Linked DNA regions of Alloalcanivorax dieselolei B5. The protein of the gene in region 1 interacts with the protein of each later gene in a pairwise test. Links are inferred from orthologs where the notes say so. Each region holds a gene or a part of one and is shown on either strand. Other genes may lie near its edges. The genes, in order: clpA and B5T_RS07555.

The links.
Region 2: the proteins of clpA (region 1) and B5T_RS07555 interact in binary tests that used the Escherichia coli proteins (3 or more experiments, as listed by UniProt). The link is inferred for Alloalcanivorax dieselolei B5 from one-to-one orthologs.

What each region holds. Positions count from the first base shown.
Region 1 is NC_018691.1:2,151,564-2,154,843, forward strand. What follows is about bases 304-3,266. They hold clpA (ATP-dependent Clp protease ATP-binding subunit ClpA), read left to right. Parts: upstream 304-629; coding sequence 630-2,903; downstream 2,904-3,266. Other genes in these bases: clpS (ATP-dependent Clp protease adapter ClpS), read left to right, coding at 304-560; infA (translation initiation factor IF-1), read right to left, coding at 2,979-3,197. Outside these bases: more of clpS, read left to right, coding at 177-303; B5T_RS09755 (arginyltransferase), read right to left, coding at 3,273-3,280. UniProt on the Escherichia coli protein: ATP-dependent specificity component of the ClpAP protease. It directs the protease to specific substrates. It has unfoldase activity. The primary function of the ClpA-ClpP complex appears to be the degradation of unfolded or abnormal proteins.
Region 2 is NC_018691.1:1,648,160-1,651,732, reverse strand. The notes cover bases 63-3,318. They hold B5T_RS07555 (response regulator), read left to right. Parts: upstream 63-403; coding sequence 404-3,118; downstream 3,119-3,318. Other genes in these bases: cysM (cysteine synthase CysM), read right to left, coding at 63-94. Outside these bases: more of cysM, read right to left, coding at 1-62; pdxJ (pyridoxine 5'-phosphate synthase), read left to right, coding at 3,373-3,573. UniProt on the Escherichia coli protein: Member of the two-component regulatory system UvrY/BarA involved in the regulation of carbon metabolism via the CsrA/CsrB regulatory system. Phosphorylates UvrY, probably via a four-step phosphorelay.

The DNA.
Region 1 (3,280 bases):
CCCGGAACATCCGGCATTGCTGGATTCAGAGATCCCCTGGGTCGCGCTCTGCCCAACTTTTCATCATGGATAACTGAGTGTCAAGTCTTGATGGTGGGATTGAAAAATCACGGTTAATGCCCCAATTAGTGGATTGCCTGTCGGCGCCCGCGGGTATACAAACTTCAGAGAGACGCATGAAAAGGCAGCACAAGGTGTTTTTCACGGGTAACGAACGGGGGGCGCGAATACGCCTGGGGCCGGATCAGCCGGCGGATCCCGATCGTCAGGGCGATCTGACCGTGGAGGCGAGCAAGCCACGGCTAAAGCGCCCGCCCATGTATAAAGTGATCATGCTCAACGACGATTACACACCGATGGACTTCGTCGTTGAGGTACTGGAAACCTTTTTTCGTATGGACCGCGAGCAGGCCACTCGTGTCATGCTGACGGTCCATACCGAGGGCAAGGCGGTGTGCGGGGTGTTTCCCCGGGATATCGCCGAGACCAAGGCCGCGCAAGTGGTCGATTACGCCCAGGAACATCAGCATCCGCTGATGTGTCAGGTGGAGAAGGCCTGATTTAGGCCCAAGGGCCTGATCTCAGGCCGGCAAGCCCGACACCAAGGGTGACGAGTAGTGAGGTAGCCTATGCTCAGCAAAGAACTGGAACTTACCCTTAACGAGGCGTTCCATCACGCACGAAGCCACCGTCATGAGTTCATGACCGTGGAGCATCTGCTGTTGGCACTGCTGGACAACGATGCCGCGTTGGAAGTGCTGCGCGCCTGCGGCGCGGATCTGGATGAGCTGCGCGAGGCCCTGACTCAGTTCATTAGCGATGCCACGCCGCTGTTACCGGATGACGGTGACGATGAGCGTGACACGCAACCGACGCTGGGTTTCCAGCGGGTGCTGCAACGCGCGGTGTTCAGCGTGCAGTCCTCGGGCAAGAAGGAGGTGACCGGCGCCAATGTGCTGGTGGCGATCTTCAACGAGCAGGAGAGCCAGGCGGTTTACCTGCTCAACAGCCAGGATGTGCATCGTCTGGATGTGGTCAATTTCATTTCCCATGGCGTGTCTCCGCAACAGGAGGGCGACGATGCGCAGCAACCGGACATCGAGGCTGGCGGTGGTCCCGAAGGCGGGGCTTCCGCCAACGCCCTGGAAGCCTATGCCTCCAATCTGAACGAACTGGCCCGGGCCGATCGAATCGACCCGCTGGTGGGCCGTGCTTTCGAGATTGAACGGGCGGCGCAGATCCTGTGCCGGCGGCGCAAGAACAATCCGCTGCTGGTGGGCGAGCCGGGTGTAGGCAAGACCGCCATCGCCGAGGGTCTGGCGCGCATGATCGTGGAAGGGCAGGTGCCCGAGCCGCTGCAGGACGCGGTGGTCTATTCCCTGGATCTGGGCGCGTTGCTGGCCGGTACCAAATACCGCGGTGATTTCGAGAAGCGGCTGAAGAGTCTGCTGGCGGAACTGCGCAAGCAGGACAACTCGATTCTGTTCATCGATGAGATTCACACCATCATCGGTGCCGGCGCGGCTTCCGGCGGTGTCATGGACGCCTCCAATCTGCTTAAACCGTTGCTGGCTTCCGGGGACCTGAAATGCATGGGCTCCACTACCTTCCAGGAGTACCGGACCATTTTTGAAAAAGACCGGGCGCTGTCCCGCCGCTTCCAGAAAGTGGATGTGGTGGAACCGTCGGTGGAGGACACCGTGGGTATTCTCAAGGGGCTCAAGAGCCGTTTCGAGAAGCACCATGGTGTGCAGTACACCGACGCGGCACTGCGCTCGGCGGCGGAGTTGAGCGCGCGCTACATTAATGACCGCTTCCTGCCGGACAAGGCCATCGATGTGATCGACGAGGTCGGTGCCTGGCAGCGCCTGCGGCCGGAAAACGAGCGCCGTGAAATCATCGAGCAGGATGACGTGGAAGTCATGGTGGCGAAGATCGCGCGGATTCCGCCGAAGCAGGTGTCCTCTTCCGACAAGGAAGTGCTGCGTAATCTGGAACGGGATCTGAAGATGACCGTGTTCGGTCAGGACGAGGCCATCGATGCCATCTCCGCGGCGATCAAGCTGTCCCGAGCCGGGCTGAAGGCGGATAACAAGCCGATCGGCTCGTTCATGTTCGCCGGTCCCACCGGGGTGGGTAAAACCGAGGTGAGTCGGCAACTGGCTCGCGCACTGGGCGTGGAATTGGTGCGCTTTGACATGTCCGAGTACATGGAGCGGCATACCGTCAGCCGCCTGATCGGCGCGCCTCCGGGCTACGTCGGTTACGACCAGGGTGGCTTGCTCACCGAAGCAATCACCAAGACACCGCACTGCGTGTTGTTGATGGACGAGATCGAGAAGGCGCACCCGGAAGTGTTCAACATTCTGCTGCAGGTGATGGACAACGCTTCGCTGACCGACAATAACGGCCGCAAGGCGGACTTCCGCAATGTGATCCTGATCATGACCACCAATGCGGGCGCCGAGGTGTTGAACAAGCGCTCCATCGGTTTCACCGAGCAGGATCAGTCCAGCGATGGCATGGAAGTGTTGAAGAAAGCCTTCACGCCGGAGTTCCGCAACCGGCTGGACGCCATCATCCAGTTCAACCCGCTGGGCCGGGAAACCATTCTCGGTGTGGTGGACAAGTTCCTGGTGGAACTGCAGGCGCAGTTGGATGAGAAAGGCGTGGTGCTGGAGGTGGAGGCGGATGCCCGCACCTGGCTGGCCGATCACGGCTATGACAAGGATATGGGCGCCCGTCCCATGGCCCGTCTGATCCAGGAGCAGATCAAGAAGCCGCTGGCGGAGAAGCTGCTGTTTGGAGAGCTGGCGGAGCAGGGTGGTCGCGCACGAGTTGTGGTTCGCGACGACAAGCTGCTGCTGACCGTGGACGCCTCCCAGGAGGAAGCCACCTGCTGAAGATCGCGGCCATGGATGGCTGGCTTAACAAAAAAACCCGGCATGCCGGGTTTTTTTATATCAAGAAAACCGTGATTACTTCATGCGGAAGGTGATACGCCCTTTGCTCAGATCATAGGGGGACATTTCCACCTTGACGCGATCGCCGGTGAGGATCCGGATGTAGAATTTACGCATCTTGCCGGAGATATGGGCGGTGATTACATGCCCGTTATCCAGCTTCACACGAAACATGGTGTTGGGAAGGGTTTCAAGAACCACGCCTTCCAATTCAATTTGCTCTTCTTTCGCCATTCAGCGCGTACCCTGATGTCGTCGGCTACGGAGGGAGGCGCAATTGTGCCGGAATTGGACGCTTGCTGCAAAGGTTTAGGCGA
Region 2 (3,573 bases), 500 kb from region 1 along the record:
TCACCAGAATGGTGTTCGTCGTGTTCCCCGGCAGCCGCCGCAGCCGCACCAGCGGCGTATTACCGACCGTGGATTCAATGGTTTTGTAGTTCATGGGCGGCATTGTAGCCCAAGCCCGATGGCGGGCCCATAGTTCGCTGGCACGCTGGCACGCTGGCACGCTGGCACGCTGGCACGCTGGCACGCTGGCACGCTGGCACGCTGGCACGCTGGCACGAAGGTTCCCAGGCTAGGCAGCCCTGTCAACGCTTTTAATAACCAGCAAATGCGGCCTCTGGCCGCCTCCTCATTCGCGTGCAAGCGTGTTGCGTGTCGGCGTGTAAGCGGACAAGCCTCCCCCCGCCACTGGCAGCCACCGCAAACTCCGGCATAATGACCGCCACCGAATAGCAATAAGGCGAATATGGCCCGCTCCAGTCTGCGCACCCGCATCATGGCGATGACCGCCCTGCCCGCCCTGTTGGCGGCGCTGGTGGTCGGCGGCTATGCGCTGATCAATCGTATTCTGGAACTGCGCGTGGACGATGCGCTGCGTCAGCAATTGATCATCGACAGCTATGCCGCCCGGCTGGCCGCCCTGGAAGGAATGCCGGACACCTCCCGCGACCAGTTGCTGCGCGAGTTGCTGGAACAACCGGATGTCCGCGCCACCAGCCTGGCCGATCACCGTGCCGGCTGGCATTTGCACGCGGGGCCACGGCTGCGGCCGGTGGAACGCAGTGAAACCAATGAGGTGGGCGGCGCCCGGCTGCTCACCGACTCCAGTTGGCAGTTGGTCCGCCCCCTGCCGGGCCGCCCCAATCAGCTGCTGACGGTGGAGTTTTCCCGCCAGGGCCAGTACGTGGAAATCCTCGAATCCATGCTCACCATGTTCGGCGTGGTGATGCTGCTGATGGCGCTGGCGCTGATTCCCGCCTCGCGACTGGCGGCCCAGGTCACCCTGCCCATCGGCGGCCTGCTGGACACCGTGCGGCGGGTCCGCGACGGCGATCTCAGCCCACCGCCAAAGACCGGCGCCCTGGGCGAACTGGCCGATCTGGAAGACGGCCTGCGCAATATGGTGGGCGCCCTGGACGATGCCCAGGCGGAGCTGCAGAAGAACGTGGATCAGGCCACCCAGGATTTGCGCGAAACCCTGGAGACCATCGAAATCCAGAACATCGAACTGGACATGGCGCGCAAGGAAGCGCTCAAGGCCAGCCAGATCAAGTCCGAGTTCCTGGCCAACATGAGCCATGAGATTCGCACACCGCTGAATGGCATCATCGGCTTCACCCGGCTGCTGGAACGCTCGGATCTGTCGCCCCGCCAGCAGGATTATCTGAACACCATCCGCAAGAGCGCCGAGGCGTTGCTGTCGATCATCAACGACATCCTCGACTTCTCCAAGATCGAGGCCGGGCGCCTGTCGCTGGAACACATTCCCCTCAACCTGCACGACATCATCGAGGACGTGCAGACCATGCTGGCGCCACTGGCCCAGGAGAAAGGCCTGGAGCAGGCGGCGATCATCTATTCCGATCTGCCCTCCCACCTGCTCGGCGACCCGCTGCGCATCCGCCAGGTGCTCACCAACCTGGTCAGCAACGCGATCAAATTCACCGAGCACGGTTCGGTGGTGGTACGGGCCATGCTGGAGGAGCAGAAAGGCGCCGAGGCGGTGGTCAAGATCACCGTCACCGACACCGGCAACGGGCTCAGCGAGGACGTGCAGCGCGGCCTGTTCAACGCCTTCACCCAGGCCGACCAGAGCGCCAGCCGCCGGGCCGGCGGCACCGGGCTGGGGCTGGCCATCTCCAAGCGTCTGGTGGAAGGCATGGGCGGCGAGATCGGCATCGACAGCACCCCCAGCCAGGGCTCCACCTTCTGGTTCACGCTGCGCTGCGAGCGCGATGTGGGCACCCGCCCGGAATCACCGCCGGCGGAGCTGGCGCGGCTGTCGGTAACGCTGGTGGAAGCCAGCGAGTACGCCCGCCTGGGTCTGTACCATATGTTTTCCGGCTGGCGCATGCGGATCAGCGAAATCCAGGGCATGGACGTGCTGGATTCACATCTGGCGGCGGAGAACCTGCCGGAAACCGATTTCTATGTGGTCGGCGTGCCGGCCATGACCCGCGACCCGGTGGGGCTGGCCCCGCTGATCCAGCGGCTGGCGCGGCACAGTCAGGCACCGGTGCTGGTGCTGGCCAACAACGGCGACTATCTGGCCGACGAACTGGCCGACCAGCCCCATTGCCGGGTGCTGGGCAAACCCGCCACCCGCCGCCGCTTGCGCGATGCTCTGCTGGAATTGAGCGGCCTGGGCGGCGACCGCTCCCGCCACCAGGAATTGCTGACGCCCCTGGGCTACCATCCGCGCGTGCTGGTGGTGGACGATCATCCCGGCAATCTCAAACTGGCGCGCATTTTTCTCGAGGAACTGGGCGCCGAGGTGGTGCCCTGCGCCGGTGGCCAGGAGGCCCTGGAGGCGTTCAGCCAGGGCACCTTCGACCTGATTTTCATGGACGTGCACATGCCCGGCATGGACGGTCTGGAAACCACCCTGGCCCTGCGTGAGCGGGAAGGCGAAAGCCAGCGCACGCCGATCATCGCGCTCACCGCCCACGCCCTGGAAAACGAAAAGCGCGCCCTGCTGGCCGCCGGCATGGACGACTACCTGAGCAAACCGATCACCGAGGAGCAGCTTCGCCATACTCTGGAGCGCTGGGTTCTCGGTCGACAAAGCAGCACACCGGCACAATCGGAAAACAAGACCGCTGACATCGACATCGAGCCGGACACCCCGGTGGTGGATGAGGAACTGGGCCGCAAACGCGCCGGCGGCCGCGACGCCCTGGCCCGCGACATGTTCGAGATGCTGCTCAACAATCTGGAACAGGACGGCCCCGGCATTCGTGACCTGGCGCAAAGCGGCGACCTGGAAGAGCTGCTGGAACGGGTCCACCGCCTCCACGGCGCCACCCGCTACTGCGGCACTCCGCGCCTGGAACAAGCCGCCCGCCGCCTCGAGGAAGGCCTCAAGGGCCATCAGCCGGAAGCGCAGTTGGATGCCTTGGTGGGGCAGTTATTGGCGGAGATTGAGCAAGTGCAAGAACACGGAAAGACAGTTGACAGTTGATAGTGGACAGTTGACAGCGAAAAACAATAAAGACAAAGAAGCTCGATCTTCAGCCGTTGTGGGAGCTTGCCTGCAAGCGAATATTGCTAAACGTCTGAGGGCCCCCATTCGCTTGCAAGCAAGCTTCCCGCAGTAGCTAAGGAGGCCTGTTGTTTTCGTTTTTTCGCTGTCAACTGTCCACTATCAACTGTCAACTTCCAATTGCCTTTTCCGTTATCATATCGGTTCATTTCCAACCCACGGTACTCATCCCCATGCCTTCTTCCGTTCTTCTCGGCGTCAATATCGATCATATCGCCACGCTGCGACAGGCCCGCGGCACCCGTTATCCGGAGCCGGTGCAGGCGGCGCTGGTGGCGGAGCAGGCGGGGGCCGACGGGATCACGGTGCACCTGCGCGAGGACCGGCGCCATATCCAGGATCGTGATGTAGAGCTGCTGGCGCAAACACTACAA